One region of the Brevibacillus sp. RS1.1 genome, then DNA from elsewhere that is predicted to be linked to it. Evidence: predicted binding sites of a transcription regulator. Region 1 holds the regulator's gene; each other region holds the start of a gene.
The links. Region 1 encodes LexA, which represses DNA repair genes until DNA is damaged. Its sites were predicted from a motif close to CGAACATATGTTCG; they were not measured.

Region 1 (4,274 bases):
ATGAACAACAAAAGGGGCGATGGCCCATTGCAGAACGATATCATGGATAAAATCGGGAGGTTCCTGAAGCCCACTTGACTCGAATCTCTTAAATGAGAAGTCGACGTTTGTTTCTACCCGATTCTCTCCAGTGAGGAGCGGTAGCTCTATCAGCCAATCCATATAGTATGTCCTCCTTAATGATCGGTTGCAACGCCAGTCACTGTTTACCCCTTATGATCCCAGCAAGTTGATAGATTTGCTAGCAGATTAATCCTTTCGTAGGGGCTGAACTCTTTGGCGTAATTCCTGTTCGGTCAACGACTCCAATTGCAACAAGGCCTCATACGGATCATCACCCGGAATATGAAAGTATCGAGCAAATGCAGGTTCTGTTTTGAGGCCGTCTTGCTTCAGAGCCCTGATATGGATACACGCATCCAAGCCCCCTATATGTAATAATCGTGCTTCGATGTCCATATGACGATAGGCGTTTTGCTTTTCGACTGCAACCGGTTGAGCAAACAATTCAAACCAAAAGCCAGCTGTGAAAAACGAAATAACGCACGTGGGAATCCCTTTTAGATCGAGTTTTGTCACTTCAAATCTGGACAAGCAGCCAAACGCTTTACGGACAACCTGCTCAAACTGATCCAGATCACGACTCTCACAAATAATATCCAGATCGCTTTGCTCAACATCAATGTCCAATGGGATGGTTCCGGCAAGCACTGGACGGTAATCGGCTAGTACTTCCATGATATGCGTCTGTTGAATCGCTTCCCACGCCGCTTTTTGGCGCATTGTTCCTCTGCTCAAGTAAGAGAGATCATGCCAATTTTTCATGAAACTACCCCCATGTCCACTTTCTTTTAAAATAGTGTAGACAAAAGTGAATAAGTGCGCAACGAAATTGGTAATCACTCGTATACCTAAATGAAGGGAGTGTAGTGGATGGAAATACTTTTATGGGTTGTGGTTGTGTTATTGTTCCTGCTAAGCATCGCAGGAATTTTCTTACCCGTTTTACCTGATACGATCTTGTTGTGGGCGGGCTTTTTGCTCTATCACTTTTTCATTGCAGATCCGGGAGCGGGATTGCCGGCATCCTTTTGGTGGGGAATGGCCGTTCTAAGCATTCTGCTTTACGGTGCTGACTTGCTGACGAACATGTACTTTGTGAAAAAGTACGGGGGGTCCAAGTGGTCGTCCGTTGCTGCAGCGGTCGGAATTATCCTCGGAATTTTCGTTTTCCCACCGTTTGGTATGCTGATCTTGCCGTTCGTATTCGTCGTTCTCGTAGAGTTGATGGTGCAGAAGCAATCGATGGAGCGAGCAGTGAAAGCGGGGGTAGGCTCACTGATCGGATTTTTGGGCAGTGCGGTCGTAAAAGTCATCTTGCAAGTTACGATGATCATCTGGTTTTTTATCGCCAGATAACATATAGAAAACAAAAGGGACAGCCGAGGCTGTCCTTTTTTACGTGGAAACTAGTGAATGAGGCGATAGACACCAATGACTTTACCGAGAATGGTGACATGCTCCAGAATGATCGGTTCCATCGTGGCATTTTCCGGTTGGAGACGGAAGTGGTTCTTTTCTTTGAAAAATCTTTTGACGGTCGCTTCATCTTCTTCTGTCATGGCTACGACAATGTCACCATTGTTCGCTACGTGCTGTTGGCGAACAATGACGTAGTCTCCGTCGAGAATCCCGGCATCAATCATGCTATTCCCGGAGACGCGCAGCATGTAGACCTTGTCGGAAGTCACGATATTGTCTGGAAGCGGGAAGTATTCTTCCACATCCTCAATGGCTGTAATGGGTTGTCCAGCGGTTACTTTTCCAATTACTGGCACACGGACGACAGAGTCTTCGAAATTGTCTTGAAAACGATCTTCATCTGAAAGCAATTCGATGGCGCGAGGTTTGGTAGGATCTCGACGAATGAGGCCTTTTTTCTCTAAGCGTGCCAAATGACCATGTACCGTTGAGCTGGAAGCGAGTCCAACAGCCTCTCCAATTTCACGTACAGAAGGCGGATATCCTTTATCACGAACTTCCTTTCGTATGAACTCGATGATGGCTTGTTGTCTACTCGATAATTTTGACATAGAAAGACACCCCTGATTTCTCGAACATATTTTCCTATATTATACCATGGGAGCTTGCGTTCGACAAACATAAGTTCGTTTCGTTGTTGACATGAACATATGTTCTCATTTATTATGAGCTTACAAGAGAACAGAACGTATGTTTGTAAGGAGGCCATTATCATGAATTCATCGACAGTACGTAATCGTTTCGAGAAAAAAGAAGAACGTCGTGTTCGTTTTGGTATCACGAGAGGTCAAGCACTCTTGTTTCTTATTACATTTACTCTCTTTTTTTACTTGTTGACCGAACTAGTGTTTGCTGCTTCACCAATGGACGAGCCACAAGGCATAGAAGTAACCGTACAATCCGGAGATAGTCTATGGTCGTTAGCCGTTCGCTACTCAGATCAGCATACGGATGTTCGTGACTATATCATAGAAATCAAGGAAGCGAACGGTTTGGATAGCAACTGGATTTACCCGGGGCAAACTCTGATCATGCCTGATATGCCGTAAGTGTTCGGCTGTCTTGCGAGATCATTCGAATGTGGTATAATGAAGCGGCACTACTACAGAGTGGGAGGAACCAGCAGTGGTATCTGACGCAGAAATTAAACGCATTAACGAATTGGTCAAAAAGTCTCGCGAAGAAGGTTTAACTGAAGAGGAAAAGCTCGAGCAAAAAGCATTGCGCCAAAAGTACATTGACGCCGTTAAGCTTTCACTGAGAGCAAATTTGGATTCCATCCGTTATGTGGAAGACCTTGAAGAAAATAAGCCAAAACAGTAAGATAACAATTACTGATACGACAGACATCCTCGCTTGACGCTAGGGTGTCTTTTTCTGTGACAGACATAACGCTTTGATAGCCAGGGAGGGAAAGCGATGGCGTGGATAGCTGTGGCGGTTGGCGGAGCAGTTGGCTCTCTTGTGCGCTACCTATTGTCTTTACTCGCAAATCAGCCGGAATGGCCGTGGGGAACCTGGATCGCCAATGTCTGTGGCTCCTTGATCATTGGCATCTTGTTCGTGCTGGGGAAAGAACGTGGCATTTTATCTCCCACACTCTATCTCTTATTTGCAACGGGTGTCATGGGAGGATTTACGACTTTCTCTAGCTTCTCCTTGGAAGTGGTCACTTTTTGGGGAGAAGGACATCTGTTGCGGGGCACATTATATGCTCTTCTCAGTTTGGGACTCGGTCTACTTTCATGTGCGGTTGGAATATGGCTGGCCAGGCATTGGTCCTGATACGTTCAAAGACACGATACATGTGAGGGGGAATGAAGGTGAGTACACAGCATCGTGATTATGAGTTGGAACAAAAAAAGCTGGATGAAACCATTTCAGCTATTGATGAAGAAATGGAGCAGCTTCGCAATGAAATTCGCGAGGCAACCGATGACTATGTGAAACAGGTCGTTAACTCTAAAAAGGCAAAGGATTTGCGCTATCTGGAAGATCAGGGGCGAGAGAAGCCTTATTTCGGCAGAGTGGACTTCTTGAAGGATGAAATCTACGAGCTGGATCAGGTCTACATAGGAAAACGGGGAATTGTACGCAGCGATACATTTGATTCTGTCGTCGTGGATTGGCGAGCGCCTATCGCCAGTCTTTATTATTCTGGTGAGAGCAAAGACGCGTTTTATCGGATGGGACGCGAGATCGTGCGTGGTGAAGTTCGATTAAAGCGTAATTTTGCGATTGAAGACGGAAAGATCGTTGGCATCTATGATGGAGCGGTAAAAGAAACAATTAACCGCGAAATGGGGCATCCTGACGAGTTTTTGCAGGAGGGCTTCATCGATGAATTTTTGGCAGCCAATTTAAATCAGGCGAACGATAGCAGACTAAAAGACATCGTCGCTACCATTCAATCCGAGCAAAATGATATTATTCGGGCGGAAAAAGAACGGCCCATTGTCGTGCAAGGTGTAGCGGGGAGCGGAAAAACGACGATTGCGCTGCACCGACTCTCCTATTTGATTTATAACTTCCAGGATTCCATGATGTCCAAAAAATTCATGGTGTTTGCGCCAAACCGGATGTTTCTTACCTATATATCCGAGGTTTTGCCGGAGTTGGGAGTTGATGACGTTCAACAGTCTACCTTTGTAGATTGGGCAGCGCGTCTTGTGAAGCCTCTGCTTCCAAAAGGATGGAGAATCGTGAGTCCCGATAAGCCTCTTCAATTGTTC
Region 2 (4,274 bases), on a different contig from region 1:
CACTATTCAGAGCAAGCAAGTACACGGAAGGAAAAATACGAACGGCAGCATGACGCGGACGCATTTTGCACAGTAGAGGTACGATCAGTATGTGAAAACGGAACGCGTCATCTGCCTAAAAAAAGGTGGATACTGCTTCCATGTTCATGAATGCGACAAAAGTATATATGATCAAAAGTTTTTTGACTTCCCTGGCTAATACGACCATGTTCACGACCTATGCGCTTTACTACATTGTGACACTGGGCTTTAACCCGTTTGAATTGCTAGTGATCGGGACGGTATTGGAGTTATCCGTGTTGGTGCTTGAAGGGATAACAGGAGTAGTGGCTGATACGTACAGTCGCCGTCGCTCCGTCATTCTCGGGATGTTTTTTCTGGGAATCGGATTTGCGATGCAGGGGATCGTTCCCGCGCTTGATACTTGGATACCGATGATTTCTGTCTTCGGCTTGGTGCTGTTTTCGCAAGTCGTCAGTGGTCTTGGGTATACGTTTATCAGTGGAGCGGATACTGCATGGATTGTAGATGAGGTCGGGGAAGAGAAGATCGGTACGATTTTCATGAAGGCCAAGCGCTACTCCTTGTTTGGGAATCTGCTCGGGATTGCACTTAGTGTGGCATTGGCAACACTCGCTCCCAATTTGCCTTACCTCATAGGTGGCCTCATGTATCTGGGGCTTGGCGTCTTTCTGATTCTGTTCATGAAGGAGACCGGATTTATTCCTCGTGAACGTGAGCAAGGTGCTTCCCACGTGAAGGAAATGATTCAGACGTGGACTTCGGGTGCCAAAGTGATTCGCAGTCAGCCGATTCTCATGCTGATCTTGTTCGTGACGCTATTTACGGGTGCAGCCTCAGAAGGGTATGACCGTTTGTGGGAAGCGCATTTGATCGCAGAAATTGGTTTTCCAGAGTTTGCTGCTATTTCGATGCCCATGTGGTTCGGGATCATTGCCGCACTCGCAAGCTTGCTCGGCCTCATCGTCGTAGGCGTTGTGGAAAAAAGGCTGGATGTGAACAATGAGCGGGTTGTCCTTGTAGGCATGTTCACGTTGACGGGGCTCAAAATTGCAGCGATGATAGCTTTTGCCTTTTCTCCTAGCTTTAGCTGGGCATTAGTTGCATTGCTGTTGATCGGTGTGATCCAGTCATTGAGCAGCCCGCTGTATGATACGTGGCTGAATGTAAACATTGAAAGCAATGTGCGAGCGACGGTTTTGTCGATGATGGGCCAGTCCAATGCTTTGGGACAAACGGCAGGTGGTCCTGCTGTCGGATGGATTGGGACGCGTTTTTCGATTCGCGCTTCGCTCGTTGCAGCGGCTATCTTGTTGGCACCGATTCTGATTGTGTTCGGACGTGCGCTTAGAAGGCGCTGAGTCACATACAAAGTGTAACAAGCATAAGGCATGTGTCCATTTTTTAGGGCGCATGCTTTTTTGTTGAGGCAATCGTTGGTTTTTGTAATCAAAACTTGCGAACAGACGTTCTCTTTTGATATGATGATTTCAACAATAAGAAGACACATTTTGTGGTGGTGAGAACCTGATGATTCAGGAGTTGAGAAGGTACGCAGCGAGGCAGCAAGCAGTGGAGATCATCTATTTGAAGAAGGATGGGGAGGCTAGCAGGCGTACGATTCGTGTGGTTCATATTGATGGGAACAAAGGGAGCTTGAAAGCATACTGTTATAGGAGGAAGGCGTATCGTGTATTTGTGTTGGAAAACATTTTGGCGATCGCACCTGTGTCAGGGTATTTTGCCGGATGAAAAGGAATCATCCTCCACGCCCCCAGCCTATTCCAGCCATACTATGTTATACTAAATAGGTAAACAACTTCAAAAAAGAGGAAGGGCGGGGACAACAATGGAGTTCTTCATTGTCATTGTCATCATGTTCTTGATCGTAGTGTTTGTCTTAGCGTCCAAAGCTGCAAAAGGCGGAAGTGGGCGCTCTCATTCCTCTTCAGACAGCGGGGGCGGAGCCTTCTATGTAGACAGCTCTCACAATCACCATCATCGAAGTCATGATTCAAATGATCGTTGGGATAGCTATGACAGCGGAAGCGATAGCGGTGGTGGCGGAGATAGCGGAGGCGGCGGCGGGGGAGATTGACGCTGTTGCATTTTGTTTCATTATGGTACAATAATTGGGAAATATGATTCCAAACCTGAATGGTAGGTTTGCTAAAGGAGAGATGTTTTATGGTAGTCATCAAATTTGTTCAGAGTGTCGTAGTCGGGGTCACGGGAATCCTCCTTTCAAGCGAACAGTAATATCGTTCACCAAATGAGGATTCGACTGTGACTGGTTCTGGCTGATAGCCATATATCTAACCAATTGCAGGGGGAATCCGCAGTGAATCAAACAACCAATCAACAAGTATTGCAATCTATGGGCTGGAATGAGTATTTTGCTAATCATTTTACCCCTTATGCTGAGCAAGGCTTCAGTGTGGGACGTATCACACTTGAACATAAACGTATTTATCGTCTGTGGAGTGAGCATGGCGAGCTCCTAGGCGAGGTAACAGGTAAGCTTCGTTATGAGGCAACCGGACGAGAAGATTTTCCGGCTGTCGGGGACTGGGTAGTGATCAGTGCCCGCCCAGAGGAAAAGAAAGCCTCGATCCACGGACTTCTTCCACGTAAGAGCAAGTTTTCCCGCAAGGTAGCTGGGGATACAGTGGAAGAGCAGATTGTGGCTGCGAACGTCGATACGGTTTTCCTTGTGAATTCCTTAAACAATGATTTAAATCTGCGCAGGATTGAACGCTATCTCATTCTTGCGTGGGAAAGTGGAGCCAATCCGGTGATTGTGCTATCCAAAGCAGATTTGTGTGACGATCTGGATGCATGTATGACAGAGATAGAATCAATCGCGATCGGAGTACCTGTTCACGTAGTCAGTGCTGAGCAGGGAGAAGGACTGGATCAGCTCGCACCGTATTTGGGCGAGGGCCAGACGATTGCCTTGATGGGTTCCTCTGGTGTTGGCAAATCCACGTTGATCAATAAATTGAGCGGAGCGGAGATGCAAAAAGTCAGTGGCGTGCGTGAAGGTGATGACCGTGGCCGCCATACGACGACTCATCGCGAACTGTTCCGATTGCCGAGTGGTGCTCTCATGATCGATACACCGGGTATGAGGGAACTTCAGCTCTGGGAGGCAGATGAGGGCTTCCGCGGTGCCTTTGACGATATCGAGTCCATTGCGGAAACATGCCGTTTCAATGACTGCAAGCATATGCGCGAGCCCGGCTGTGCTGTTCAAGCTGCTATCAATGATGGGTCATTGGAAAAGGCACGCTTTGACAGTTACCTAAAGCTCCAACGCGAATTGGCACATCTGGCACGCAAAGAAGACGCAAGGCTTGCTGCTGCTGAAAGGGATAAATGGAAGAAGCTCAACGTTCAAATGCGGGAGAAAAAACCAAAGAGATAAGTACGTGAGCCCTTGAGAAATCAGGGCTCTTTCCTTTAATCGGGCAAGTAAGCGCTTCCTTTTTCTTTCAAAAATTAACGCTTGCTACCAACGCGAGAGTTATGATAGATTTGGTCAATACTCGTTGTTACACTTCGAAAAAGATAGGTAGCTCGTATAATTTTGGGAATAAGGCCCAACCGTTTCTACCAGGTGACCGTAAATCACCTGACTACGAGTGAAAGTGCGTCTAGGGTTCCGTCTCTTTCTTTCCTATTTCAATCATAGGGTTGAAAGAAAGCTGGTCCGAGCGGCGCAGGCACGAATGATGTGTCACACCTAAGGGATAAAAGCCCAGAGGGACAGTTTCACTTGGCGTTGGTTCGTTACGTAGCCCGCTTGTGACACTGTCCACTCTGGGCTTTCTATATTTCAGCAGGCCGCAAGTAAAAATGGCCGGAACGATATCTGAGGAGGAAGAACTGATGAAAGAATTACAAGAGCGCATCGTACAGGATGGCAAGGTACTGTCGGCATCCGTTTTGAAGGTGGATGCGTTTTTGAACCACCAGGTAGATCCGCAATTGACGATGAAGATCGGGCAACGCTTTGCCGAGTTGTTCGCTGGTGAAAACATTACAAAAGTCGTGACGATTGAGGCAAGTGGAATTCATTTTGCTATGGCAACTTCCTTTGCTTTGGGTGTTCCCTTTATCTATGCGAAAAAGAAAAAAGCTGTCACGCTGACAGAGGAAGTATATTCTGCTCCTGTTCATTCCTTTACCCGTCAGGAAACGTACCAAATCAGTGTTTCCCGTCAGTATTTGTCCAAAGAAGACCGCGTATT
Region 3 (4,274 bases), 300 kb from region 1:
TTTAGATTACATCCGAGATACGAGTATATCTCGGATGTAACCAAGGAAAAGTAAACGGCTGTAAATCGCCTCTGTTCATTCCAAGCAGAGTGTTAGACTTCTGTACGGTGCACTTTCCCCCTATCCAGAAATAGACTCTAACACAGTGGTCGAAAGGTATGCTTTGTCCCTGTTACTAATATACGCTTTGCAGCTGAGCCCATCGGGACGTGGAATATTGACCGCCCCTCGATACACTGCAAACCACTTAGGTCCGTAAATCCTTAAGAAAATAGCTTATAAATGCAAGAGAAATAACAAAAAATGTTGATTTATATTGTTGGCTGATATATAAATTAATTAGATTAATTATTATTTGATATTTAATTCAAATAGAGAGAAGGACAAATGGACTCGATGGCACTGGAAAGGTAATACGGCATAGCCAAATGACAATAGATTCTGAAGAAGACTTTTCCGTTTGCCATAAGTTGTATGGAGTGTGCAGGGTGACTTACACTATGAAAAGCTACCAAGAACGATTGGACAGATTTGAGAAATTTTTACGAACGAACGCCGAGGTAACTTGGTCAGAGCTGATTCATACACCAAATAGACGCATCGCCAATCGTTTATATCAGGACGATTGCGCCCACAAAACAGAAAATGAGCTCCATAACGCAGCCGAACATACGGCTACCCTGTCGCCAGAGGAAAATTATAATCCCAAAACAAAAGAATGCTGATTAGACTGCCTTAAAAAAGTGGTCTTAAACCGACCACTTTTCGCAGCCGCTGGTCTACTTGTCGCTATTTCTGAACATATCAGAGACATATTTTGAAATTCGCATACTTATTTCTGCTCGTGCTACATCACGCACTATAGCGAAGGTATCCTCATAACCTCGACACACAAACCGATAGTACAGCGCGCTATCTATGCGTTCTTCTTGAAATACTTTAATATTTTTTGCCTTCAATTTTTTCCTGACCTCACTTAGATCCAGATGGATTTGTGCCATCAATACTTGGGAAGCTTTGAGGTAAAGATTTTTCAATGAAAAGGATGAGAGGCCGATTTCTGTACTGTTTTTATCGACTATCGTTAAGATCATCGGCAGAAGAACAGAATCCCTTATTAATTCAAGTTCTTCTTTGCTGGGCAACTCTGGTTTGACCGGCTCTTGTTGCTGATTCTTTCTGCTTAAGTATTGTTCCCGGTGTTCTGGAAGCATCATTCGACTGGATTCCCATCGTCCATTATTCTGAAGTTTTTTACTCATCTATAGTGCCCTCCTATTTTCGCACTACGCTCTTGAGCTTGTGCTGCTCCCAATAAAGAAGATGCGCGCAAAATCGCTGTGCTTCCGTAGCGATTCTTTATTTGATCTGTGATGCGTTCTAGCCTTTTGTACCTTTCTCTATTACCGAAGAAGGAAAGTTGGTATTCATCATCACGGCTCAAATTTGATACCACTATTCCAAGTTTTCGAATCGGTTGTTCATCCCAATGGATATAAAACAACTTCCGAGCTGCTTCAAACACCTCATTGGTGATATTGGTTGGATCGTCAATTGTGATTTGTCTAAAAAATCCCGTAGGTCTGTCAAAGTCAGCACCTTGAGCTCCTACGGATACCACTTTTCCCATATAGCCTTTGGCACGACAACGGCGACAAACTTCTTCGCTTAACTCAAGTAGTATGACGTCGATATCCTCCTTATGGGAATAGTCACGCGGCAAAGTCATTTGATGTCCAATAGCTTGTTGATGATCGTGTGTGCCTGGTGTAACTGCGCTTGGGTCTATGCCGTTCGCAGTTTGCCAATACAATTCAGCTTGTATATCACTATTTTTACCCATAACAAGCTTCATTCTACGTTTGAAATCACCAAGCGGAAGTTTGGCTATATCGCCAATTGTCGCAATGCCTATTCGGTTAAAGTGAGCCGTCATCCGTGAACCTACACCGAACATTTTGTTGATGGGCTGAGGCCATAACAGATTATCTATATCGCTTTTAGGAAGTGTGAAGATACCCGTTTCACTTTTTTTAGCCCATATGTCAGTTGCCATTTTCGCCAACATCTTTGTTGAACTTATACCCACCCTGATCCAGACACCGGTAGACATCATTACCTTGACTTGTATTCGTTTTGCAATTTCTTCTGGAGATCCAAAATAAGAAAGCGATCCGGTCACATCCAAAAATTGCTCGTCAATTGAAAATGGCTCAACTAAGTCTGTAAAGGATTCAAAGATCTCAGTAATCATTAGTGATACATCGATATAAGTCTGCATGCGAGGACGTATAACGACCGCTTCAGGACACTTGGCGAGAGCCTGACCCAATGTTTCTGCTGTAGTTATTCCAAACTTTTTGGCCACAGGACATGCTGCTAAGACGATGCCCGATCTTCTGGCCGGATCTCCGGCCACAATAACGGGACTATTGCGATATTCTGGACGTGCTGCCTTTTCAACAGATGCATAAAATGATTGGCAATCCGCCAACATTATTACGGGCACCACAGTGACACCCCCAAATTAATACGAAAATATGTTCTTATTATATACCGAATGTATGTTCGTAATACAATGGTTAAATCATCCAGCTCAGGTATTTTTCCTACTCCAAAATTTACTTCAAGCTTCTATAAAACAATGGTCCCCGAACTCTATTTAGGAGTTCGGGGACCATTGTATGCAAAATCTTAGGCAAAAGAGGGGATTAACTCTAAAACGAGAATGTAGGCGCGGCTAAACACTGAGTGGGGGTGTCATTGGCTGCGCGAATGCGTCATTTTGAGAGCTATTGTTACCATCTCAACCTGTCGGTTTATCCGTGAATAAAGCTGTCGCAGCAGGTGGAAAGATCAACATGAGCACACCAGCTACGTCGCATCCTGCGGCAAAGAGGGTGCACAGTCGCAGTTCACGACGTCAGGGACATATGTATGTCGTCCACTATCGACAACGCGGGAAAAACGCGTGTCCAAAAAGGAAAATGTATTCGTGGCCAGTCGGTTTGTGCTGCCGGAGCATCGGGAAGCGAGCTTCTAAATCGAGGAAATGCAGGTACATGATGGGCAAGGCATGAGAATTACTCAAGAAATCGGCAAAAATAGGCCCCTTTTTCAAAAGCAAGCGGCAAAAAACAGCGTGCCGCGTTGAAACGGTGTGTGCGAGGAAGATGTGAGATTCCTGAAACGAAAAGCGGTCAAAAACAGCCGTTTTTCGTGTTTTTTTGGCTTACACGGATTTTGCCAGAAGGGAGGTTTCCCTGTATTGTTAGATTATCTTTTGAAGCATATATTTGACGGATAGAACAAAGGAGATTTAACATGCTAGCACAAGAAATGGGTGTCATATTCACCAAGCACGCCGATCAGATTACTTCCAAGCGTTGGGGAGAATTCATGCAACAATTGGAGGAAAAAGGCCTGTACGTGCTCATTGAGACAGACACGATCGGAAGAGTGATGAGTCCATTGGGCGGATTGATGCCCATGCCGTGTAAAAGTGAGACGCTCCATATTGTGACAGCTAATGAGCTGGAGCAGCGTGGCTTGCCGCTCGGTCACCACATCGTAACGAAAGCGAAAGAAAAAGTAATCCAACCATAATCGAAAAAAACAACGTAACCTTTCCTGTAGGAGCAAGCTTCCAAGTCGGAAAGGTTTTTTTGTGTGAAAAACGCCTCGACGTTTTTCATAAAGATGGACATCAGTATCAGTGACAAAACCCGCTAGGAAAGTCAGCCGAAGCGGGTTTTGTTTAGGTATGGGCGCAAACTTCGTTCAGTTGTCTGCTTTTTTAGTCGCAGGGACGTGACGGAATAGCTTGGTCATGCACACCCACGCGATGAGTGGGCCGATTCCGATACACAGAATCAACCAGTTCAGTGTAAGAGGAGAGACGCTCAAGGACGTTACTAGCAGAAAGATCAAAATCCCCACCAGCCGACCAACGTCCAGAGCAAACTCTCGGAGCACGACATACTCGACCCGGTTGCGTGCGCTCTCTTCGTTCGTGCCAATCAGATCAAAAATCGTGGAGAGCATGGGCACAGAAAACAGCGGGTAAGCGATGGACACCGCAATTCCAAAAATAAGCAGAGTCGTAAAGCTCACCTGCCAAAAAAATACGAAGAGAATCCCCCACATGATGACAGAACCAGTGAGCATTCCCCACTTGCGATAGCGAGGAGCGAACCATTTGGCGATCAGAAAATAGCTCACAAGTCCGACGGCAGATGTAGTCAACCAGTAGTTGCCGAGTGTCATCTCGCTTC

Region 2: the regulator LexA is predicted to act here: its motif matches at 1,481-1,494, upstream of HP570_RS21640 (WYL domain-containing protein).
Region 3: the regulator LexA is predicted to act here: its motif matches at 2,558-2,571, upstream of HP570_RS03245 (DNA polymerase IV).

The regions. Positions count from the first base shown of each region.
Region 1 is NZ_JABSVA010000001.1:412,686-416,959, reverse strand. It holds gene HP570_RS01710 (hypothetical protein) at 1-162, opposite strand, end outside; gene HP570_RS01705 (DUF4269 domain-containing protein) at 250-825, opposite strand; gene HP570_RS01700 (DUF456 domain-containing protein) at 934-1,419, shown strand; gene lexA (transcriptional repressor LexA) at 1,470-2,093, opposite strand; gene yneA (cell division suppressor protein YneA) at 2,256-2,591, shown strand; gene HP570_RS01685 (DUF896 domain-containing protein) at 2,668-2,865, shown strand; gene crcB (fluoride efflux transporter CrcB) at 2,962-3,327, shown strand; gene HP570_RS01675 (HelD family protein) at 3,366-4,274, shown strand, end outside.
Region 2 is NZ_JABSVA010000007.1:164,944-169,217, reverse strand. It holds gene HP570_RS21645 (MFS transporter) at 141-1,382, shown strand; gene HP570_RS21640 (WYL domain-containing protein) at 1,552-1,773, shown strand; gene HP570_RS21635 (hypothetical protein) at 1,871-2,119, shown strand; gene rsgA (ribosome small subunit-dependent GTPase A) at 2,363-3,448, shown strand; purine riboswitch at 3,581-3,682, shown strand; gene HP570_RS21625 (xanthine phosphoribosyltransferase) at 3,913-4,274, shown strand, end outside.
Region 3 is NZ_JABSVA010000001.1:716,169-720,442, reverse strand. It holds gene HP570_RS03255 (hypothetical protein) at 501-725, shown strand; gene HP570_RS03250 (YhjD family protein) at 780-1,262, opposite strand; gene HP570_RS03245 (DNA polymerase IV) at 1,259-2,512, opposite strand; gene HP570_RS03240 (hypothetical protein) at 3,325-3,606, shown strand; gene HP570_RS03235 (MFS transporter) at 3,781-4,274, opposite strand, start outside.